3 regions of the Micromonospora sp. NPDC047762 genome follow, and region 3 is predicted to be linked to each of the others. Evidence: riboswitches for the same ligand, from Rfam matches in the RefSeq annotation. Region 3 holds a riboswitch; each other region holds the start of a gene.

Region 1 (5,393 bases), on a different contig from region 3:
CACCGCGCCCGCGTCCTCGCGACCGCCGCGCTCGCCGCCCTCACGCTGGCGCTGACGGTCACACCGTCGGCCGCGTCAGCATCGCCGCCCACCCTCAACAGGGTCGATGCCGCCGCCGGCTGGCTCGCCCGCCAGTCCGTCGACGGTGAACGCTTCGAGGTCGTCTTCGACGGCGTCGCCTACCCCGACCAGGGCCTCACCCTCGACGCGGTGTTCGCCTTCGCTGCGGCGAAGGTGGCGGACACGACCGCGGCCAATGCGGTGTCGTGGCTCGCCCAACCCGCTGTGCTCACCGGCTACATCGGCGACGGCACTGAGGCGTACGCGGGCGCGACCGCGAAGCTCTCCCTCGGCGCCCAGGTCCGCGGCCTCGACCCGGCGGCGTTCGGCGGGGTCGATCTGCTCACCCGCCTCGGCGGTCTGCTGACTCCGTCAGGTCGATACTCCGACCGTTCAGCGTTCGGCGACTACAGCAACACGTTCACCCAGTCGTTCGCGGTGTTGGCGTCGGACCGCGCTGGCGGCGCACCACCGGCCGCGGTGACGTTCCTGGCCGCGAGCCGGTGCGCCGACGGTGGCTTCCCACTGCTGTTCGGGCAGGCGACGTGTGTCAGCGACGTCGACGCGACAGCGATCGCGGTCCAGGCTCTGCTCGCGGCGGACCGGCCGCTCGTCGCGGCCTCGGCTGCACAGTGGCTGGTCTCCGTGCAGGGCGGTGACGGCTCATTCTCCGCCAACGGCGTGCCCAACGCGAACAGCACCGGCCTCGCCGCCCAGGCACTGGCCGTCGCCGGGCGACCGCTGCCGTGGCTGCGCGCCCGCCAGTTCCTCATCGGCCTCCAGGTGGCCTGCACCGGGCCTTCCACCGAGCGCGGCGCCATCGCGTACACCTCGGGTGGCTTCGACGCGACCACCGCGGTGCGTGCCACCGCTCAGGCCGTCCCCGGCCTTGCCGGCACCGGGTACGCGACCCTGTCGGCCAGCGGCGCCCAGCCCGCCGCTCCCGTCCTGGCGTGTGCACCGTGGTGACCGCGCAGCGGGCGACGATTCGGCGACGGATGGCGCTGCTGCTCGCGGCTGCCGTCGCCAGCGTCGGCCTGATCGTCATTGACCCGGTTCCGCGCGCCGCACACGCAGCGGCGTGCGCGCCGGGCGCGGGCGTCACGGTGGTCGTCGACCTCACCGCGTTCGGCCTCGGCGTGCAGACCGGTTGCCGGCTCGGAGACCCGCCGACCGGCTTGGCCGCGTTGCAGGGCGCGGGCTTCACCGTGACGGGCACCCAACGCTGGGGGCTTGCTTTCGTCTGCCGCATCAACGGCTATCCCACACCCGCCTCCGAACCATGCGTCAACACTCCCCCGGCCAGCGCGTACTGGTCGTACTGGCACGCTGTGCCCGGCGGCACCTGGTCCTACAGCACGCTCGGCGCCAGCAGCTACAACCCCGCGCAGGGCACCGTCGAAGGATGGCGTTTCGGCTCCGGGCAGGCTCCGTCGATCTCCCCGCCCTAACATGCGCCGGGGGTGGTGCCGGCACCGGAGTCCCGAACGACCGAGCTGCGCAACGGCACCGCCCCCGACGCACCAGCAGCCCTCGGCGGCACCACATCAGTCGTCCGGTGGCGTTAATCCGGGGCGGTTGAAGTACGCGGATCCGTCGACCACCCACACCTGCCCGTTGCGCACCGCGGGCCGGTCCGCCCACCCAGGTTGCCCGGCCACCAGCCATCAACCCGGCGAGGCGACGCTACGAGCCGAGCGCCAGTCGTACGCCGAGCGCGACGAACGCCACCGCGCAGATCCGGTTGATCCGCCGCGACCAACGGCCGTCCGTCATCCGGCCGGCGGCCCGGCCGGCGATCACGCCCAGAGCGATGTCGACGGTCAGCTGCACCGCGACGAAGATCGCGCCGAGGAGCACCAGTTGCGCGGTGGCGCTGCCCGCTGCCGGGTCGACGAACTGGGGCAGGAACGCCACGCTGAACAGGATCATCTTCGGGTTGAGCAGGTTGGTCACCAAGCCGCGCAGGAAGGCCCGCCCAGCGCGACCACTCTGCTCCGGCTCGCCGGCGACCGGGGCGCCGACGGCGCGTAGCGCCCGCAGGCCTAGAACGACCAGGTACGCCGCGCCGGCCCAGCGGATCACCGTGAACAGCACCGGCGAGGCGGAGATGACCGCGGCGAGACCGCCGACGACCGCGGCCACGTGCACGGCCTCCCCGGCGGCGACACCGAACGCGGCCACCACCGCGGCGCGGGTGCCGTAGCGGCCGGCGGTGGCCAGCACGAACATCATGTCCGGACCGGGCGTAACCATGAGGACGACGATCGCAGCCAGGTAGCCGGCCAGCGTCGCAACGGACAGTCCGAGCACGGCTCAGACCTCCTCGGCGCCGTCGAGCAACGCCCTCCGCAGCGCCAGCCGGTGCTCCCGGCGGATCTCCGCCTCCCGGTACCGACGCCGGTCCCCGTCGGTCTCCGGCAGCAGCGGCGGCACCGTACGAGGCTGACCCTCGTCGTCGATGGCGACCATGACCAGGTGGGCGGTGGCCACGTCGGTGGGCGGCACCGCCCGGTCCCACCGGTCAGCCGTGACCTTGACGGCCACCTCCATCGAGCTGCGTCCGGCCCAGGTGATCCGGGCGTCGACGTGCACGACGTCGCCGACCCGCACGGCGCGCAGGAACGCGGTCTCGTCGATGGCGGCGGTCACCGCCGGCCCGTCGGAGTGCCGGGCGGCGACCACACCGGCGACGGAGTCGATGAGGTTGAGGATCCGGCCGCCGTGCACCGTACCCATCAGGTTCGTGTGGTGCTGGTCCATGATCTGCGACAGGGTCAGGTGCGACGCCGACGGCGCCCGGCCGGCGATCGTGGTGGTGTCGTGCACAGCGGTAGTCCGTCCCTCGGGAAACCACACCACCGGACTGCGGGCACACGCTGACGAGGACACACCGGCGCACACCGCCCGGCACGTCACCCGCCCAGCCCACCCGCGAGGCCGACGGCAGCGCACACGGTCGTGTACGCGGCGCCGGCAGGTCTTCGGACTCGCGGGCCCGACCGGCTGCACGCCGATCGCCTACTGGCCGTCGCTTCCCAGGCCACTGGCCCAGTGCTGATGACGGCGGTCGTTCCCACTCACCGCTGCGGGGCAGCCCCGGATTCCCACCGGGTTCCCTCTTACGACGCCCGATCAGTCACGATCGGGCGAACCAGCGCCACCAGCCATTCTAATTGATCGACGAGCCCACCCACGCGGTAGGCAGGGGCTCGACGACGGCCCGCACTGTTCCCCTGCGGCCGAGTTGACCTCACCCCGCTACTGCTGCTCATCCAGGAACTTGCTTGCCCGGCGTGCCGGGCGGGATCAGCTCGAGATCCCACCCGGCACAGCGCGTTACTCGCGGCGAAGCTCGGCAGCAGCGGCTACCAAATGTTCGAGGGACGCCTGCACCTCCGCGTAGCCGCGGGTCTTGAGACCGCAATCGGGATTCACCCACAGCCGCTCGACAGGGACCGCCGCCGCTGCCCGACGCAGCGCCTCGACGACCTCGTCGTGCGCGGGCACCCGCGGTGAGTGGATGTCCCACACACCGGGTCCGACGCCGCGGCGGTATCCGATCGCGGCGAGGTCGTCGAGGACCTCCATCTTCGAACGGGACGCCTCGATGCTGGTGACGTCGGCGTCGAGAGCGTCGATGGCGGTGATGACCTCGCCGAACTCCGAGTAGCACAGATGGGTGTGGATCTGGGTGCCGTCGGCGACGCCGGAGGTCGCCAGACGGAACGCGCCGACCGCCCAGTCCAGGTAGGCATTCCGGTCGGCCTTGCGCAACGGCAGCGTCTCGCGCAGGGCCGGCTCGTCGACCTGGATCACCCGGATGCCCGCGGCTTCGAGGTCGCGGCACTCGTCGCGCAAGGCGAGCGCGACCTGATCGGCGGTGTCGCCGAGCGGCTGGTCGGCGCGGACGAACGACCAGGCCAGGATCGTCACCGGACCGGTGAGCATCCCCTTGACCGGCTTGTCGGTCAACGACTGGGCGTAGGTGGACCAACCGACGGTCATGGGTGCCTTGCGGGTGACATCGCCGTAGATGATCGGCGGGCGTACGCAGCGGGAGCCGTAGGACTGCACCCAGCCGTGCTCGGTGGCGGCGAACCCGCTCAACTGCTCGCCGAAGTACTGGACCATGTCGTTGCGTTCCGGCTCGCCGTGCACCAGCACGTCGAGACCCAACCTCTCCTGAAGACGGATGACCCGCTCGACCTCAGCTCGCATCCGCTGTTGGTAACCCGTCTCGTCGAGTCGCCCAGCCCGGTACGCGGCGCGGGCCTTGCGCAGCTCGTCGGTCTGTGGGAACGAGCCAATCGTGGTCGTTGGCAGCGCCGGCAGACTCAGCCTCGCCTGCTGCGCGGCAGCGCGTTGCGGGTAGGCGCCGCGCTGCCGGTCCACCCCGCGCAGCGCGGCGAGGCGCCCTCGCACACCGTCGTCATGCCATCCCGGCGGGGCCGACGCAAGCGGCGCGGGCAGGGTCGTGGTGCCGTTGCGCAGCGCCCGACCCAGCAGGACGACCTCGTCGACCTTCTGCCGGGCGAAGGCCAACCGGTGGCGCAGGTCCGGATCGAGCGCGGTGTCGACGGACAGGTCCACCGGCACGTGCAGCAGCGAGCACGATGTGGACACCGCGACGTGGTCGGCGAGCCCGGTCACCGCCGCGCCGGCGCTGATCGCCGCTCGCACGTCGGTGCGCCAGACGTTGCGGCCGTCGACAAGCCCGGCGACGATCGTCTTGCCACGCAACTGCCCCGCGCCAGCGAGCCGCTGCAGGTTGCCGGGCCCGGCGACCAGGTCCAGGCCGATCGCCTCGACGGGCGTGTCCAGCAGAGCGGGCAGTGCGCCACCGAGCTCCCCGAAGTAGGTGGCGACGAAGATCCTCGGCCGCTGCTGCACGGCGCCCAACCGGGTGTACGCGTCGCGGAGCGCGGCGATCTCAGCCTCGCTGCGGTCGCTCACGTAGGCGGGCTCGTCCAGCTGCACCCACCGCACTCCGGCGTCGGCGAGCGTCCCCAGGATGTCGGCGTACACGTCGATGAGGTCCGCCAACCGGTCAAACGGTTGCCCGCCCCCGTCGGCGGGCTTGGACAGCAGTAGGAACGTGGCCGGTCCGACCAGCACCGGGCGGCTCTCGATGCCGAGGTCACGGGCTTCGCGGTACTCGCGCAACGCCTTCGCGGGGTTCGCCGCGAAGACGGTGTCGGCGCCGACCTCCGGCACCAGATAGTGGTAGTTCGTGTCGAACCACTTGGTGAGCTCCAGTGCCGGCTCGGCGTCGACGCCGCGGGCCATCGCGAAGTAGGTGTTCAGCTCGGACAGGCCGAGGCGGGTGAAGC
Region 2 (8,885 bases), on a different contig from region 3:
CCGGACGATCACACCGGCGGCGGTGAGTGCGTTCTGGGCTTCGGCGTGTGAGTGGCGGTGTGGCTGCGGGGGCGTGGTGGGGAGCCGGTCGCGCAGTGTGGTGGCGTGCCGGCGGGCGTCGCGTACCGACAGGGGTAGCGGTGACCAGCCGGCCAGGCGCCCGAGTGCGACCACTGGCGGCGCGACGGTGGTGCCGGCGACGAGCGTGGCCGGGTCACCGTGGCGGACGGTGCCGTCGCGGGCGACGTGGATGAGCCGGTCGGCGTACGGCAGGACACGTTCCAGTCGGTGCTCGGCCAGCACGACTGTGACACCTAGGTCGTGAACCAGCCGGGTGACGGTGGCGAGAACGTCGTCGGCCCCGGTCGGGTCGAGCGCGGAGGTGGGCTCGTCGAGGACGAGCACCCGTGGGTGGGCGGTCAGCGCCGCGCCGATCGCCACGCGTTGCTGCTGACCGCCGGAGAGTTCGTGCAGGCCACGGCGGCGTAGGTCGACGAGGCCGAGCAGGTCGAGGGTCTCCTCCACTCGGGTCCGCATGACCGCCGGGTCGAGCGCCAACTGCTCCATCCCGTACGCCAACTCCTCCTCGACGGTGTCGGTGACGAACCCGGCGACCGGGTCCTGCCCGACGACGCCGACCAGGTCGGCGAACTCGCGGGGCGGGTGGTCGGCGGTGTCCCGGCCGGCGACGCGCACGCTGCCCTGGAGGGTGCCGCCGCTGAAGTGCGGTACGAGCCCGTTGATCGCGGCGAGCAGTGTCGACTTCCCGGCGCCGGTGTGCCCGACGACCAGGCACAGCTCTCCCTCGTCGATGTCGAGGTCGACGTCGCGCAGGGTGGGGCGGGGCGCACCGTCGTACGTGATGCTGACGCGCTCGAAGCGGATCATGACGGTGCTCCTGCGGTGTCGGCGGCGCGGCCCCGTACGGCGGCGGGCTGCGGTCGGTGCGGGCGCGGCGGTGTCGGTGCGGCGATCGCCGCGAGGGCGGCGACAAGGATCGCGGCGGCCGGTAGTGCGGGCAGGCTGGGCCAGTGCAGCGGGTAGAGGCTCGGGTTGAGCGCGGCGGGGTCGTAGCCGGTGCCGGCACCGAGCACGATGGCCGTGACGACGCCGCAGCCGGCGACCGTCCACTCCGGCCACTGCCACGGGTCCGGCCGGTAACGGCTGCGGGAGACCCGACGCCCACCGAGCGCCATCCCGGCGACGCAGAGCAGCACACCACCGCCGAGGCCGCCGAGCCCGACCGGGCGGGGCACGCGCGGGTCGAGCAGGCCGTACACGCCGACGCACAGGCCGGCCATGCCGGTGAGCATGAGGACGCCGGTGAGCCGCCGCGAGCCCGGTGTGGCGGTGCCGACCCGGCCGTAGCCGCGCGAGTCCATGGCGGCGGCCAGCCGCAGCGACCGGTCCAGCGCGTCGTGCAGGACCGGCATCACGATGGCCCGTACGGCACCGAGGCCCCTGGCCCGTCCGGCACGTAACCGGCGGGCCCGGGCGACCCGTTGGACGCTCTCCACGAGTTGCGGTGCGACGCTGAACGAGACGGTGACGGCGACACCGAGTTCGTACAGCGCGCCGGGGAGGACCCGCAGGGCGCGTTTGGGGTTGGCGAGGCTGTTGGCGGCACCGATGCAGCACAGCAGGCAGGCCAGCCGGAGCCCGTCAACGCAGGCGGACAGGGTCGCCTCCAGGGACACTGGACCACCAATCTGGATTCCCGCGTACCACTCGGGCGTGGGCAGCTGCGGGAGCCGGAACAGGATGTGGTCGTCGGGGGTGATGCCCGAGGCGAAGACCGTCCGGAACACCACCCGGATCGCGATGATGATCAGCGCGAGGTAGAGGTAGTAGCGGAACGCCCGTGCCCACGGCGCGTCCGTGCGGCGGGCGCTGACGACGAAACCGAGCACCGCGAAGATGAGCAGCAGGAGAAGGGGGTTGCTGGTACGGCTCGCGGCGGTGGCCAGCGCGAGCGCCCACAGCCACCAAGCCACCGGATGCAGGGAGCGCGGCAACCGGGCCACCGCGAGGCGGTGGACAAGGCCGGTACGGATCGGGCGCATCGGGTCAGGTGCGGCGGCGTCGCCAGCCGACGACACCGCCGGCGAGGGCGAGCAGCGCCAGCAGCCCAACCGTGATCAGTGCCGGCAGCGCCGAACCGGTGTCCTGGCGGGCTGCCGTCACGGTGGGTTCCGCGTCGAGGATGCGTGGTCCTTCGACGGTGGCGTTCGGTGGCAGGGACGGTCCTACCGCGGCCGGTGAGATAGCTTCGCCGGCCGGGGGCGTAGGCGTACCACTCATCGGGATCGGCGTCGGCGCTCCCGCCGGCGGGAGGCCGGGCGGAGGGTTGCCGACGCCGGGGTTGCCCGGCGGCGGATTGCCAGCGCCCGGGTTGCCGACGCCTGGTGGATTCCCGCCGCCCGGCTGAGCCGGGGTGGGTGCGACGGGGGGCGGAGCGGTGGTGGCCGTGCCGGTCGGCTTGCTGTTGCGGGCGCGGACGCTGTCCGGACTGAGCCGGGGCCGTCCCTCGGTGCCCCCGATGTCGGTCGCCCCGAAGATCCACAGGTCGACGCTGCCAGGCTTGGGTTTGTAGCTCATCGCGCCGAGTTGGCTGTAGACCCAGCTGTTATGCCCCGGGTCGGCGTGCCAGTACGACCAGTACGCGCTGGCCGGCGGGGTGAGAGCACACCTCTCGTCCGCCGGGGTGGGGTACTGGGTGCCGCCCTGGTGGCCCGCGTAGCCGATCCGGCAGATGAACGCCGGCCCGTCGTGTTGTGTCCCGGTGGTGCGCCAGCCGCCCTGGTTGAGCAGTTGGTAGCCGGTGGTCGGGGTGGTGCCGCAGGACCGCAGGAGCGGCCCACCCCAGCGGCTGAAGTCCACCGCGAGAATCACCCCGGACGAGGTGGTGCACTGCCCGATCGGCAGCGGGTCGGCCAGCGCCGGTGCGGGCGTCACCACCAGCGCGCCGACGATCATCAGCGCCACTATCGAGCGGCGCCACCTGCGGGCCGTCACGACAGACCGCCCGTGCTGGAGACCGCGCGACGGCGTGCGGAGACCCGCAGCAGGACGCCCGCGACGACGAGCACCAACGCCAGCAGGGTGATCGTGATGATCGACCAGCCGGTGCGGGGCAGGTTGCCCGACGAGTGCCCGCCGGCGCCGGCCGACGGCGGAGACACACTCGGGGCTGCCGACGGGGACGACGACTGGCTCGCGGTCGGTGTCGCGGTCGGGTTGGTCGTCGGGGTGCTGGACGGGTCCGGGCCCGGCAGTTCGTGCACGTCCCGGGTCAGGGCGGCGAACGAGATGCCGGTCGCGCCGCCGACGACCTGGGTGGACGCGCGCAGGTCCGAGCCGGCCTGACCGCCGGCGGCGACGGTGAACCCGCCGTCGTCGTTCTGCTGACCGGCCAGGAACGACAGTGCCTTGTCGACCTGTCGGGCGTAGGTGTCGCCGCGCAGGGTGAGGCCCTGGATCGCGAGCGCCGTGGAGTTGGTGGAGTCGCCGGCCGCGCCGGGGAAACCGCCGTGCTCCTTCTGCGCCGACGCGACCCAGGTCAACGCCTTGTCGACGGCGTTGACCGCCGCCGGGTCATCGGTCAGCGGCGCGAGAGCCATCGCGGCCATCGCGGTGCTGTCGACGTCCCGGTCGGCGTCCCCCGCCGGGATGAGGCTGGGGAACGACCCGTCCGCGCGCTGAAGTCCCTTGAGGAAGGCGATCGGCTTGGCGGCCGCGTCGCCCTGTCCGGCACGGAGCTGCGCGATGATGCCCAGCGACTGCCCGAACACCGAGGTGGCGTACCGGTAGTTGCCGGCCCCGGCGCAGCCGGCCTGCTCGTCGAGCTTGGCGCAGGTCACGTCACCCAGCGCGGCGATCAAATCGTGTCCACCGAAGGACCGTGGGTCGTAGCCGGTGACCTGGGCGAGGAGGGCGACCTTGCCGATCGCGCCGCCGGCGGCGTAGTCGGTGCCGATGCCGAGCCACGAGTCGACGGTGAACCCGCCGTCACCGACAGCGCCGCCGCCGCGCAGGAACTCGACGATCGCCCGCAGCTTGGCGTCGTTCCCGCCCGTGGCGGCCAGGGCGTACGCGCCGTCGATGCTCAACCCGAAGTCGGGGAAGCCGGGGAACGACTCGTAGTACCTGCCGTCGACCAGATTGGTCGGCGCGACGAGGTAGGACACCCCCTTGACCAGATCGGGTCGCGGTCCGGCCGGCGGCGGCGTCTCACCCAGGGTGGCCAGGTTCTTGCCGGCCAGTGCGAGCGCCGCCGCGCCGGTGGCGGCAAGGTCAGCGTCCGGGTTGCTCGGGTCGGGGTTGAGCCCACCGCCGGTGACGATCCGCCCGACCAGGAAACCGGTGGCGGTGGCAGCCCGGTCGGCGACACCCAGCACGGCGAGGGCCTGCGCGGCGTACCCGGTGGAGTAGGTGTCGGTGACCCCCGCGCCGGTGTACGGCTGGTAACCGCCGTCGGTCTCCTGCGCGCCGGTCAGGAACGCCTTGGCCGAACCGAGCGCGGCATCGTGCGTCGCGCCGAGCGTGTGCAGCGCCAGGACGGCCAGGGTCGTGGCCGCGAGGTCTGGATCACAGGCGTCGGTGGGGCTGCGCCATACACCGGCGAAGGCTCCGGTCGCGCACTGCTGCTCGGTCAGTCGGGTGACGGTCGCGGCCGGCGGGGTGACGCCGGCCCGCTTGAGCGCGAGCAGGGCGGTCGCGTGGGTCAGGGGATCGCTCGATCCGGCGAAGTCACCAGCGGCGGCACAGCCGGCGTCGACGTCGGTCGCGGCGCACACCCGGTCGGTGAGCGTGGCGATCAGGTCACGACCTCCGAACGCGCGCGGATTGCCGCCGGTGATCGTGGTCAACAGCGCGAGGTTGGCGACGTTGGCGATGTGGGGTGCGGCGGTGCCACCGTTCGGGAAGATGGCGGCGTCGACGTGTGCCCGCAGGTAGTCGACGACCTTCGTGAGGGTCTGGTCCTGCCCACCGGTCCCGGCCAGGGCGATGGCGACGGCGACGGTCCGGTAGTAGTCAACGAAACCGTTGTCGACGTGGTCGCCGTCGGCGAGCTGCCCCACGAGGTAACTCGCAACCGCCTTGACCTGCGCTTCCGTCGGGCGCGCCGGTGCGGGCGTCCCGGTCGGGGTCGGAGTCGGGGTCGCGGTCGGAGTCGGGCCGCTCGCGCGCACCGACGCGGGGGTGAAGCTCGGCGCCCCGGTGGCGCCGCCGATGTCGGTGCCGCCGAAGACCCACGCCTCGACCTCACCCGGGCCGGGCCGCTGGGACATCGCGCCGAGTGGACTGTAGGTCCAGTGCTCCTGCCCGGCCGGGGCGATCCAGTAGGACCAGTAGGCCGTCGCCGGCGGCGTCAACTGGCACGCCTCGTCGGCCGGCGCCGGGCGTTCGGCACCGGACTCGAAGGCGGGTGAGCCGATCCGGCAGATGAAACCCGGGCCGTCGTGAGCGGTGCCGGTCGTGGTGAAACCCGCCTCGTGCAGCAGGTCCAGGCCGGTGGTCGGAGTGACGTCGCAGCCCCGCAGCAGCGGCCCGCCCCACGCGCCGAAATCGACCGCGACGATGGCGCCCTGGGTCGGGGTGCAGGACTCAAGCGGATCGGCGATCGCCGCACGGGTCGGCACCACCAGTGCCAACGCGCCGAGCGTCACCGCGGCGACAAACGCCAACCACGGCGCGGAAGTCCGCGACGTTCGACTGACCAGTGGAGACATGGCGACTCTCTCAAGGGGCTAGCGGCGCAGGCGCGGACGCGGACCCCGAGGACAAGTCTCGGAAATCTTGCTCCGCGCCGTGTACCTCGACGGCGCTGCGGTGCACTATCCAGCCAGGTAATCCGACTCGTCCCGAAACGGGACCTACGGCTGCGGGCCAGCGCCGGACTTTGACCGGCTTCCCCTGACTGCTGGATCGCGGTCATCGGACCACAACCGCGACCACCTCGTCAACGCGAGGGCGTGTCATCTACCTAACAGCGCGCGGTAGGGGCTTCCTCCCATACCGTGACCGCGTCATCGCGTGGGGGAACCCGGTGGGAATCCGGGGCTGACGCGCAACGGTGAGGACGGTTGGCCGTCCCGAGCCCGACTACCCACGTGGTGACGCAGCACCTGCGGTATCCGTCCCACGCGTCCTGCGGCCGGCCCGCCCCGCTCCGCCGGCTCTCCCGCTGGGCCCCGGGTCGAGGCAGTCGTGCCCCGTACCCCAAGGAGACCCGATGTCCTCGCGCCTTTCCCCCGGCAGTCGCCGGAGACGTCTCGCGACGGTTCCCGCCGCCGCGCTGATCGCCGCTGTCGTCGCGGTCGCGACCGGTGCCGCACCGGCCGCCGCGACCTCGACGGCGGCGCAGATCGCCACCGCCAAGACCAACGGCGTCGCCTACCTGCGCACCCTGCAGGCCGCAGACGGAAGCTACGCCAGCGGCGGGCTGTCGAACGAATGGGCGTTCAGCGCGTTCGCCCCCGCCGGTGTCGCGGCCGTGGACGTCTACCCCTCCGGCGACACGACCAAGAACGCCCGCACCGTCTACCGCAACCACCTCTCCGCCGCGTCCTGGCCGAGCACCTCCCCCGTCGTCACCGACTACGAGCGCGGCGTCCTGAACGCCTACGCGGCCGGCATCGACCCCGCCCGGGTCTCCCCCGCCCGCAACCTGATCGCCGACACCATCGCCTACTGGCAGACCGGCTCGGCCGGCTACTACGGCCCGCCGGCCAACGTCAACGGCACCGTCTTCGCCACCCTCGCCCTGGCCGGCGCGAAGACCCAGACCGGTGCCGCCCGCGTACCGCAGGCGCTGCTCAACCTGTCGGTCACCCGGATCCGCAACAACCAGCACAACGACGGCGGCTGGACCTTCAGCCAGGCCGAGGGCAACCCCACCCAACTCGCCGCCGCCAGTGACATCGACATGACCGGCGCCGCCATGGCCGCCCTCTGCGTCGCCGGGGTGCCCAACACCGACACCGACATCGTCCAGGCGAAGAACTTCCTCAAGGGCAAGCTCGTCAACGCCTCCGGCGCCTTCACCTCGATGTTCGGCGTCAACACCGACTCCAACGCCTGGGCGGTCTCCGGGCTGAACGCCTGTGGCATCCCAAGCCAGGGCACCGACTTCACCACCACCGCCGGTAAGACCCCGATCGACTTCCTGCGCGCTCAGCAGCTGACCGGCGGCGGGTTCAAGTACCTGCCCACCAACACCACTCCGTCGGCGTACGCCTCGATCGACGCGGTGCGGGCCCTGGCCGGCGCGGGCTACACCGCCGTTCCCCCGACCCCGGTCACCGCCGGGGCGCCCACCTGGGTCGCGGCGAGCGGATTCACCGCCGGCACCGCCAGCCGACTCGCCGTGATCATCGACAACGGCAGCGGCACCATCAAGCCCTGCGCGGTCACTCTGACGCCGACCGCCGCCACCACCACCCTCGGCGCCGTGCTGGACGCCGCCATCGGGTCCGCCACCCCCAGCGGCTGTGTCACCGCCCGCATCCCCACCAGCGGCACCGGCACCATCACCTCGATCAACGGCCTGGCCAACAGCGGCTCCTCCACCTGGAAGGTGTCCAGGGACGGCGGCACCCTGGCCACCGCGACCCGCGGCACGACCGTGACCGTCGGCGACACCCTCTACCTGCGCTACGGCGCCTGACCGTCCAGTAATGGTGCGACCAGCGGCGGTCCGATCGCCGCCGCTGGTCGCCGCCCTCCGCTGGGGTTGCACGGACCGCCCGGCTGCGGCACGTCGACGCATCGGCAGCGACCTGGTTCTCCCGCCGACGCGCTGGTGCCTGACTCGACGCCGACATGGCCCTCAAGGCGAGCGAGCCTACGGCGGGCATCGCGGAGTTGTTGGCGAAGTTGGTGCGCCTGGGCTTCGCTCGCGCCGAGCTGGCGACGGGCGGCATCGAGCCGTTCGAAGTCGGCTACGGCGAGCACGGCCACCTGCCGCCCGTCCATCGTCAGGATGCGGTGCTCGATCTTGCGGCGCATCAGGTTCCTCCGATGTGGGCGGTGGTGCTGTGGTTGTCCGCTGGGTTCCGCCTCGGGCGGAACCCAGCGGACGGTCATGCCGGTGGGGACTGGGCGGTGTCGGCCAGGAGCAGGGACAGCTCCCGGACCAGATCGTCCATCGACTGGCCGCTCTGTGCCTTGACCAGGCCAAGCGCGAGGTCGGCCAGTAGGTAGAAGCCGAGGGTACGGGCCTGCTCGGAGCTGAACGCCGACATCAACTCCTCGGCGCCGGCGAGGTCACCGCGGTGTTTGGCCGCGATGACCCCGGCGGCGCGTTGGACAATCTCTGCGGCCTCAGGGGTATAGCCGCTCACGCCGGGTCAGATCTTCGGGGTCGCGGCGCGGGCGGCGTCGAAACGGGCGGTGACGTCGGTCCAGTTGACCAGGTTCCACAGCCGGTCCACGTAGTCCGGACGCACGTTGCGGTACTGCAGGTAGTAGGCGTGCTCCCAAGCGTCGAACACCAGGATCGGGGTGGAGCCCTGCCCGACGTTGCCGTGGTGGTCGTAGACCTGCTCCACGATCAACCGCTGGCTCAGCGGCTCCCACGCGAGAACACCCCAGCCGGAGCCCTGCACGCCCTTCGTCGCCGCCGACAGTTGGCCGGCGAAGCCGTCGAAGGAGCCGAGGTGCTCGTCGATCGCCGCGGCCAACTCGCCTTCGGGGCGGTCACCGCCGTCCGGGGACAGGTTGTTCCAGAAGATCGAGTGCAGGACGTGCCCGGACAGGTTGAACGCGAACGTCTTCTCCAGACCGACAAGCGTCGCGTAGTCGCCCTTGTCGCGAGCCTCGGCGAGCCGGTCGAGGCCGTCGTTGGCGCCCTTGACGTACGCGGCGTGGTGCTTGTCGTGGTG
Region 3 (8,885 bases):
TGGCGCAGACCGCACGCTACGACCACTGCAACATGACGGTCCGCGCACCGGAGTCCGACGGGGTCCGGCTCTTCGGCACGCTCCTGCTCGGCATGTCGTACGCCGATCCGCAGGTGCGGCCGCTGCTGGACCTGGAGGGGTTGACGGCCTGGCGGGAGGGCCGCACCACGGGGTACGACGTCCTCGCCGACGCCGTCGACACCAGCGGTTTCTACTCCCCCGACGGGCGGGTGACGGCCACGGACTACCGGCCGTGAGCGCGACGCCTGTCGCCGCGCTCGACCTGGGTGTGCTGGGTTTCGGCCGGGGCGCACACCTGCTGGTGCAGCGCGCCCTGGCCGGGTTGCCGCCGGGCGGCCGGTTGGCGGTCTCCGGTCGCGACCCGGCGCTGCGCGTACACCTGCCCGCCTGGTGTCGTGGCCGGGGCCACGGGGTCGAGTGGCCGGATCGGGGTGACCGGAGCGACCTGGTCGCCGTCGTCATCCGGGGGTCGGTGGACGACGACCGCTGGTTCGGCGCGGAGCGGGCCGGGCCGGCCCTGCCGTCGGCGCTCAGTAGCCGGCCACCCGCACGATGGGGGCTCGGTGCCCGTGGCGCGCTCCTGGAGGCCGGTGGTCCCGAAGCCCGGTTCGATCTGGACGACCGCGACCTGGTCTGGGCCGACATCGCCCCCCACCTGTACGCGCAGGCCGCCGCGCGACAGTGGGACCCGCAGACCGCGGTGCCGTGGGACGACCCGTTCGTGTTGCCGGCCGACGTCGAGGCCGCGGTGGTGCAGGTGATGACGTACCTGGTCGAGAACGAGCAGGCAGCGCTGGTCGTGCCGGCCCGGTTCGTGGGGCGCATCCACCCGCACTTCCGGGAGGTCGTGCAGCTTCTCGCCGTGCAGGTGGCCGACGAGGCCCGGCACATGGAGGTCTTCAGCCGGCGGGCACTGCTGCGGGGCACCGAGCTGGGCACGTCGTCCGCCGGCGGTCGGCAGTCGCTGTTCACCCTCGTCGCGGAGTCGGACTTCGCGCTGGCGTCGTTCCTGCTCTCCGTGCTCGGCGAGGGCAGCTTCGTCGATCTGCTGTCCTTCCTGCACGAGTTCGCCCCGGACCCGGTGACACGCCGGATCTGTTGGCTCGCCATGCAGGACGAACGCCGGCACGTGGTGTTCGGCATGGCACACCTGGAGCATCAGGCGCAGTCGGATCCACTGCTGCGAGATCGGCTGCGGGCGGCCATCCACCGCCGTCACGACGCGCTCGTCGACACGGCGGGCCTCAACGCTGACGTCTTCGACGCGTTGGTGGTGCTCGCGGCGGGTGGGTGGCACCCGGACGACGTGTCGGCCGGCTTCGACCGGGTGCGGGCCCTGCAACACGCCATGGACCAGGGCCGTCAGCGCCGGCTGGTCCGCCTGGGTTTCCGGCCCGACGAGGCGGCGGCGCTCTCCGCCCTGCACACCCGCAACTTCATGTAGCCGATCCCCGCGCACGACGTGCGGTGCGCGGGGATCGGCGTACGGCAGGTCAGCGAGAACTGGTCACTGGCCGAGCAGGGTGCGGATCTGACGCGCGTAGCCGGCCACCGTGAAGTCCGGGCCGACGGAGTCCACCAGGACCAGGTCGTTGATGGTGTGGTCGACGCGTAGCGCCAGGATCGCCTGGTACTCGGGCGAGTTGTACCAGGTCCTGGCGGTCTCCGCGTCGGGGAACTCGATCAGCACGACCGACCCGGGCCAACTGCCCTCAAGGACCTCCACCTGGGCATCGAGGACGAGCCACTTGGCGCCGTACGCCTCGGTGGTGGCCTGCACCTGCTCCAGGTAACGCAGGGACTCCTCGGTCGGCACTCCGCCCGGGATACGCAGGTGATTGATCAGGTACGTGCTCATGTCTCACTCCTCAATTCAGGTGCTGCTCCCGGCCGAAGGCGTACGACCGGTCGTCTTGGATTGGGTACACGCCGCGCCGGATGGAAAGACCCGGACTGTTACCGACGGGATCGGACGCGGATCAGGTGAGGATCCGGGCCGTGGTGATCGTGAAGAACTCCTGGAGGGCGGCCAGGTCACCGGATGCCTTCGCCCGGGCTGCCGCGCCCTCGTAGCTGGAGACGACGAAGCCGGCGAGATCGGTGGCAGGTTCGTCGCCGTGCAGTTCACCGGCAGCCCGCGCCTGCTCGATCGCCATGGCGAGCGCGGCGACCCAGCGGCCGAAGCCGGCGTCGACGGCGTTGCGCAGGGCATCGCTGTGCGCCGGGATCTCGGTGGCGAAGTTGCCCAGCAGACATCCGCGATCACCCATGGTGTCGCCGAGGCCGGTGACGTATCTCAGATGATCGGTGATCCGCTCAAGCGGTGTCCCGCCCTGCTTCTCGTCGAGCATCTCCAGCCCCATCGCCGCGGAGTATCTCGCCACCGAGTCCAGGGCGAGGTCCTCCTTGCTGGCGAAGTGGTTGTAGAAGGTGCCCTTGGGCGCCCCGGCCGCGGCGACGATGTCCTGGACGCTCGTCCCGTTGTAGCCCCGCAGGTGGAACAGGTCCAACGCGGCGTCGGACAACCGTTGCCGGGTTCCGGCGGAGGTGGGCGACTTCGGTCGTGGCATCTCGTGCACTCCTTCCGCCCAGGGGTCCGACTGGCTGACAGACACCACGATATGACCGGTCGTCTCGGAATGCCAGTGATGTGACCGCTGTCATCCCTCAGGTACTGTGGAGCGGCCATGAACAGGGATTCCAGCGCGGTCCGCGAGGAGCTGCTGCGACTGCGCGAGCAGACCGAGGCCCAGGCCACCGCCCTGGACGGCGACCTCCGGAGCCTCTTCGAGGCGTCCCGCTCGTCCAACGCCGATGACGAGCACGACCCCGAGGGCAGCACGATCGCCTTCGAACGCGCGCAGCTCACGGCCGTCCTGGACGCCACCCGCCGACGCCTGGCCGAGCTGGACGTCGCGCTGCGACGGGTCGACGACGGCAGCTACGGCGTGTGCGAGGGCTGTGGCCGCCCGATTCCCGCCGCACGGCTGGTTGCCCGCCCGTCAGCACGTACGTGCGTGGCCTGCGCCACCCGACGGTGACGGCCGCCGCCGACCGGCGGACTTCTCAGGCGATGGTGGGGCTGCGCCGTTCCAACAGAATGACGTCGCGCCAGCGTCCGTGGTGGCGACCGACCCGCTCCCGGACGCCGATGACCCGGAATCCGACCCGCTGGTGCAGCGCCAGGCTGGCGGTGTTCTCCGGAAAGACCCCGGACTGGATCGTCCAGACGCCGTCGGCCTCGGTGGAGGTGATCAACGCGTCCAGCAGCAGTCGGGCGATGCCACGGCCCTGGGCGGCCGGGTCGACGTACACGGAGTGCTCCACCACACCGGCGTACACCGCGCGGGTCGAGGTCGGCGAGACGGCGACCCAGCCAAGCGCCGTTCCACCCGGGTCGACGGCCACGAAGCGGTGCCCGCTCAGCCGGGCGGCGCTGAACGCCGCCCAGCCCGGCGCGGTGACCTCGAAACTGGCGTCACCGGTGTCCAGGCCGGCCTGGTAGATCGCCAGGACCCGGTCGGCGTCGGCGTCGGTCATGGGCCGCACGGTGATGTCGACCATCAGCACGTTCCTTTCCGGGCAGGCGACCACCCCCGTCTCGGCTTGCTTGCCTGACTTACTCACAGGTTCACAGCTGAACGGGCCACTTCCTTGATCAGGTGATGAGAAGTAGCTGTCGAGGTCGCCTCCAAGCTACTTTTCATCACCTGATCAACGGAAGCGCAGGGACCGAGGTCCTTAGAAGTCGTCGTCGAAGGCGACGGTGCCGGTCACCCCGACCTGGTACGCCGACACCCGCCGCTCGAAGAAGTTGGACAGCTCCTGCACGTCCTGCAACTCCATGAAGCCGAACGGGTTGCTCGACCCGTAGTGCGGCGCGATGCCGAGCTGGGCGAGGCGGCGGTCGGCGACGTGCTGGAGGTACTCCCGCATGTCGGCCAAGGTCAGACCGGGCACGCCGTGGCCCACCAGGTCCTCGGCGAACTGCACCTCACACTCGACCGCCTCGGTGAGCATCCGGCGAACCTGGTCGGCGAGGTCGTCGTCGAACAGGTCCGGCTCCTCGGCGCGAACGGTGTCGACGACGTCGAACGCGAACGCCATGTGCATGGACTCGTCGCGGAACACCCAGTTGGTGCCCGAGGCGAGGCCGTGCAGCAGGCCACGGGAACGCAGGAAGTAGACGTAGGCGAACGCGCCGTAGAAGAACAACCCCTCGATGCAGGCGGCGAAGCAGATGAGGTTGAGCAGGAACGTGCGCCGGTCCTCGCGGGACCGCAGCTCCCGCAGGTCGCTGAGAGAGTCGATCCACCGGAAGCAGAACTCGGCCTTACGCCGGATCGAGGGGATGTTCTCGATGGCCGCGAAGGCCTCGAAACGCTCCGTCTCGTCGGGCACGTACGTGTCGAGCAGGTTGAGGTAGAACTGGACGTGCACGGCCTCCTCGAACAGTTGGCGGGACAGGTAGAGGCGACCCTCCGGACTGTTGACGTGCTGGTAGAGGTTGAGCACCAGGTTGTTGGCGACGATCGTGTCACCGGTGGCGAAGAATGCCACCAGGCGGCTGACCAGGTGCCGTTCGGCCGGAGACAACTTGTCCAGGTCGGCGAGGTCGGCGTGCAGGTCGACCTCCTCGACCGTCCAGGTGTTACGGATCGCGTCGCGGAACCGGTCGAAGAAGTGCGGGTAGCGCATCGGGCGGAGAGTGAGGTCCATCCCGGGGTCGAGCAGCATGTGCGTGGTCCTCGTGTCGGTGGTGCTGGTGTCGGTCGTGGCGGCCTCGGGAAGAGTCACTGGCAGGCCTCGCACGACTCGGGGTTCTCCAGCGAGCAGGCCAGCGCGTCGGCGTCGACGACGACGGGCGCGACGGCGCTGACGGTGGCCTGCTGGATCCGCGTCGCGGGCCGCGAGCGCAGGTAGTAGGTGGTCTTCAGCCCGGCCTTCCACGCGTAGAGGTACATCGAGGAGAGCTTGCCGATGGTCGGTGCCGCCAGGAACAGGTTCAGCGACTGGGACTGGTCGATGAACGGGGCACGGGCGGCGGCCAGGTCGATCAGCGCCCGCTGCGGCAGCTCCCATGCCGTGCGGAACAGTTCCCGTACGCCGACCGGCAACTCGGCGATGTCCTGCACCGACCCCTCCGCCCGCTTGATCGCCGAACGGATCCGCTCGGTCCACAGACCGCGGGCCTTCAGCTCGCGTACCAGAGCGGTGTTGACCTGGAGGAACTCCCCCGACAGGGTCTCGCGCTTGAACAGGTTGGACACCTGCGGCTCGATGCACTCGTAGCACCCGGCGATCGAGGCGATGGTGGCGGTCGGCGCGACCGCCACCAGCAGCGAGTTGCGCAGCCCGTACGCCTCGACCCGCTCGCGCAGCGCGTCCCACCGCGCGGTCTGCGTACCCTCGACACCCCACAGGTCGGGCTGGAGCTGGCCCCGCGCGGCCCGGGTCTGCGGGTACGACGGATGCGCGCCGAAGTCGCGCGCCAGGTCGGCGGAGGTCTCCAGCGCGGTCAGGTACAGCTCCTCGCTGATCCGGGTGGACAGCTCGCGGGCGGCCGGCGAGTCGAACGGCAGCCGCAGCGCGAAGAAGGCGTCCTGCAGGCCCATCAGCCCGAGCCCGACGGGCCGCCAGCGGGGGTTGCTCGCCGCCGCCTGCGCGGTCGGGTAGTAGTTGATGTCGATGACCCGGTCGAGGAAGGTCACCGCGGTCCGCACCGTGGCGCGCAGCCGCTCCCAGTCGATGCCGTCGGCGGTGAGGTGGGCGGCGAGGTTCACCGAGCCGAGGTTGCACACGGCGGTCTCGGCGTCACTGGACACCTCGACGATCTCGGTGCAGAGGTTGGACAGGTGCACCACGTTGCCCGGCTCGGCGGTCTGGTTGCAGAGCCGGTTCGACGCGTCCTTGAAGGTCATCCAGCCGTTGCCGGTCTGGGCGAGGGTCCGCATCATCTTCCCGTACAGCTCCCGGGCCGGGACCTGCCGCACGTAGCGGCCCTGCGCCTCGGCCTGCCGGTACGCGGTGTCGAACCGCTCCCCCCACAGGTCGGGCAGCTCGGGCACCTCGTGCGGGTCGAACAGCGACCACAGCTCGTCGGCCTCGACCCGGCGCATGAACTCGTCCGGCACCCAGTTGGCCAGGTTCAGGTTGTGGGTACGGCGGGCGTCCTCGCCGGTGTTGTCCCGCAGTTGCAGGAACTCCTCGATGTCCGGGTGCCACGGCTCCAGGTAGACGCAGGCAGCGCCCTTGCGTCGGCCACCCTGGTTGACCGCGGCGACGCTCGCGTCCAGCGTGCGCAGCCACGGCACGATCCCGTTGGACTGCCCGTTCGTGCCCCGGATCAGCGCGCCCCGGGAGCGGACCCGGGAGTACGCGATGCCGATGCCCCCGGCGAACTTGGACAGGTTGGCGACCTGGGCGTACCGGGCGTAGATCGAGTCCAGCTCGTCGAGCGGGGAGTCGACCAGGTAGCAGGAGGACATCTGGGTGTGCCGGGTGCCGGAGTTGAACAAGGTCGGTGAGCTGGGCAGGTAGGCCAGGCTGGACATCAGCCGGTAGAAGTCGACCGCCTCGTCCGCCGTCCGGGACAGGCCGCAGGCCACCCGCAGCAGCCAGTACTGCGGGGTCTCCAGCACCAGTCGGCTGGTGGGGTGGCGCAACAGGTAGCGGTCGTACACAGTGCGCAGGCCGAAATACTCGAACCGGCGGTCGCCGTCCGGGTCGATGGCGTGGTCGAGCGTCGCGGCGTGTGTGGCGACGAACGCGGCGGTGTCGTCACCGATCAGGCCCTCGGCGTGGCCGACCCGGATCGCCGCGCTGAACGAGGTGATGCCCTGTCGCCGCACCTCCTTGTCGACGTAGCCGGCCAGCAGCCGCGCGGCCAGACGCGAGTACTGCGGCTCCTCACCGATCATCTCGGCGGCGGTCTGGATGGACAGCCGGTCGAGTTCGGCAGTGGTCGCGCCGTCGTAGAGGCCGCTGATGGTGCGGGTGGCCACCCGCAACGGGTCGACGTCGGTCAGGTCGTCGGCCCACCGCTCGACCGCCCGGACGATCTTGTTCACGTCCACGGGTTCGGTGCCGCCGTCGCGCTTGCGGACCTGCATCGGCGTCCGGCGCACTGTCGCGTCGCCGCTGGCCGGGACTACCTCGGTGACTGTCACCACTCGCTCCTCGGAGTTCGAGACCTGGTGGCCCGGACGCGAGGAGACAGACACCGACGGACGCCACGCCGGCCCCGGCGTGGGTCAGGTGGCGTCAGCCGTCCCACGCGGCCTCGGACCGCCGCCCACCCGGGTGGGGTACGCGGCGCGCTGGCAGGTCTTCGGACTCGCGGGCACGACCGGGCTCGCCGGTCTCCTACTGGCCGTCGCTTCCCAGGCCGATGGTGGCCCAGTGCTGTTGACGGCTGTCGTTCCCACTCACCGCTGCGGGACAGTCCCGGATTTCCACCGGGTTCCCTGTTGCCTCGACCGCACCGGATGAGCGGCCGAACCAGCTGCGCTCGACACCATATATAGGGACGCAGTCGTTGTCACACCCCACATGTCGGTCTCGGGCGTGTCGGCGGCGATGCGGTGACCACCGTCACCAACCCCCGGGAGCACGCTGCGGCCGACCGACGCCGGGCACCGGAGACGGGGCTCTGCGCACTGGTGTCGACATTCGACAAAGATTTGACGTATCGAGGCCACGGCACTGGAGACCACGCCCATACGTCGCCGTCGATGCCTCGCGGCGAGCCGGAACATCCAATCACCAGGGTCCGCCGCGCGCCTCACCTTGGCCCGCCAACCGGCATGATCGGAGTCAAGGCGGCTCGACCCGAGAGGGCAAACATCATATGTCTGCACGTCCGAGGTGATCGACAACGTTGACGCGCTGGAGCAGCCCTCCGTATACTCCCAGTGATCATCTGATCTTTAGCCTAGCCGGGCGAGGAGCGCATGCCGCAGATCACTGCCGTCACCGTCGAAGACGTCCGCTTCCCCACCTCCCTGACCGCTGACGGGTCAGACGCCATGAACAAGGACGGCGACTACTCGGCGGCCTACGTCGTCCTGCACACCGACGGCGTCGACGGCGTGGGCGCGCCACTCGCGGGGCACGGCCTGACCTTCACCATCGGACGAGGCAACGACATCGTCGCGGCGGCGGCAGTCCACCAGGCACAGCTCCTCGTGGGCCAGGACGTGGCAACGATGGCAGCGGACATGGGCGCGGTCTACCGCCTGCTCACCTCCGACTCGCAACTGCGGTGGCTCGGCCCCGAGAAGGGCGTCGTCCACCTGTCCCTCGCCGCCGTGTTGAACGCGTCATGGGACCTGGTCGCCCGGGTCGCCGACAAGCCGCTGTGGCGGCTGCTCGTCGACATGACCCCCGAGCAACTCGTCGACATCGCGGACCTGCGCTACCTGTCCGACGCGCTGACCCGCGACGAGGCACTGGCCATCCTGCGCGCCAAGGAGAGCACAAAGGCCGCCCGCCTCGGCGAGCTCGACCGGACCGGCTACCCCGCCTACACCACCTCGGCGGGCTGGCTCGGCTACGGCGACGACAAGCTGCGCCGACTGTGCCAGGAGGCGGTCGACACCGGCTACGGCTACGTCAAGCTCAAGGTGGGCGCCAACCTCGACGACGACATCCGCCGGTGCGCGATCGCACGGGAGATCCTCGGCCCGGATCGCAACCTGATGATCGACGCCAACCAGGTGTGGGACGTCGGTCAGGCCATCGAGTGGGTCACCGCCCTCGCCCGCTTCACGCCACTGTGGATCGAGGAGCCGACCAGCCCCGACGACATCCTGGGCCACGCGGCCGTCCGCCGCGCCGTCGCTCCGATCGGCGTCGCCACCGGC

Evidence for each region. Region 3 has a riboswitch for cobalamin ahead of ACGF3C_RS21095 (ribonucleoside-diphosphate reductase subunit alpha). Riboswitches for the same ligand answer to the same signal wherever they lie in the genome.
Region 1: linked by a shared signal. The riboswitch ahead of ACGF3C_RS31165 (acyl-CoA thioesterase) and the one ahead of ACGF3C_RS21095 (ribonucleoside-diphosphate reductase subunit alpha) in region 3 are both predicted to bind cobalamin.
Region 2: linked by a shared signal. The riboswitch ahead of ACGF3C_RS31205 (prenyltransferase/squalene oxidase repeat-containing protein) and the one ahead of ACGF3C_RS21095 (ribonucleoside-diphosphate reductase subunit alpha) in region 3 are both predicted to bind cobalamin.

The regions. Positions count from the first base shown of each region.
Region 1 is NZ_JBIDCQ010000013.1:162,148-167,540, reverse strand. Features, by position in the region: gene ACGF3C_RS31180 (prenyltransferase/squalene oxidase repeat-containing protein) at 1-1,029, shown strand, start outside; gene ACGF3C_RS31175 (hypothetical protein) at 1,059-1,511, shown strand; gene ACGF3C_RS31170 (LysE family translocator) at 1,747-2,373, opposite strand; gene ACGF3C_RS31165 (acyl-CoA thioesterase) at 2,377-2,823, opposite strand; cobalamin riboswitch at 3,018-3,243, opposite strand; gene metE (5-methyltetrahydropteroyltriglutamate--homocysteine S-methyltransferase) at 3,400-5,393, opposite strand, start outside.
Region 2 is NZ_JBIDCQ010000013.1:168,072-176,956, reverse strand. Features, by position in the region: gene ACGF3C_RS31220 (ATP-binding cassette domain-containing protein) at 1-888, opposite strand, end outside; gene ACGF3C_RS31215 (CbiQ family ECF transporter T component) at 885-2,063, opposite strand; gene ACGF3C_RS31210 (LPXTG cell wall anchor domain-containing protein) at 2,068-3,015, opposite strand; gene ACGF3C_RS31205 (prenyltransferase/squalene oxidase repeat-containing protein) at 3,012-5,732, opposite strand; cobalamin riboswitch at 5,827-5,957, opposite strand; cobalamin riboswitch at 6,010-6,132, shown strand; gene ACGF3C_RS31200 (prenyltransferase/squalene oxidase repeat-containing protein) at 6,236-7,669, shown strand; gene ACGF3C_RS31195 (hypothetical protein) at 7,657-8,010, opposite strand; gene ACGF3C_RS31190 (superoxide dismutase) at 8,085-8,345, opposite strand; gene ACGF3C_RS31185 (superoxide dismutase) at 8,352-8,885, opposite strand, start outside.
Region 3 is NZ_JBIDCQ010000006.1:407,808-416,692, reverse strand. Features, by position in the region: gene ACGF3C_RS21130 (phosphate/phosphite/phosphonate ABC transporter substrate-binding protein) at 1-257, shown strand, start outside; gene ACGF3C_RS21125 (ferritin-like domain-containing protein) at 254-1,465, shown strand; gene ACGF3C_RS21120 (DUF1330 domain-containing protein) at 1,529-1,879, opposite strand; gene ACGF3C_RS21115 (TetR/AcrR family transcriptional regulator) at 2,001-2,591, opposite strand; gene ACGF3C_RS21110 (TraR/DksA C4-type zinc finger protein) at 2,709-3,062, shown strand; gene ACGF3C_RS21105 (N-acetyltransferase family protein) at 3,088-3,585, opposite strand; gene ACGF3C_RS21100 (ribonucleotide-diphosphate reductase subunit beta) at 3,763-4,758, opposite strand; gene ACGF3C_RS21095 (ribonucleoside-diphosphate reductase subunit alpha) at 4,815-7,133, opposite strand; cobalamin riboswitch at 7,325-7,541, opposite strand; gene ACGF3C_RS21090 (enolase C-terminal domain-like protein) at 7,974-8,885, shown strand, end outside.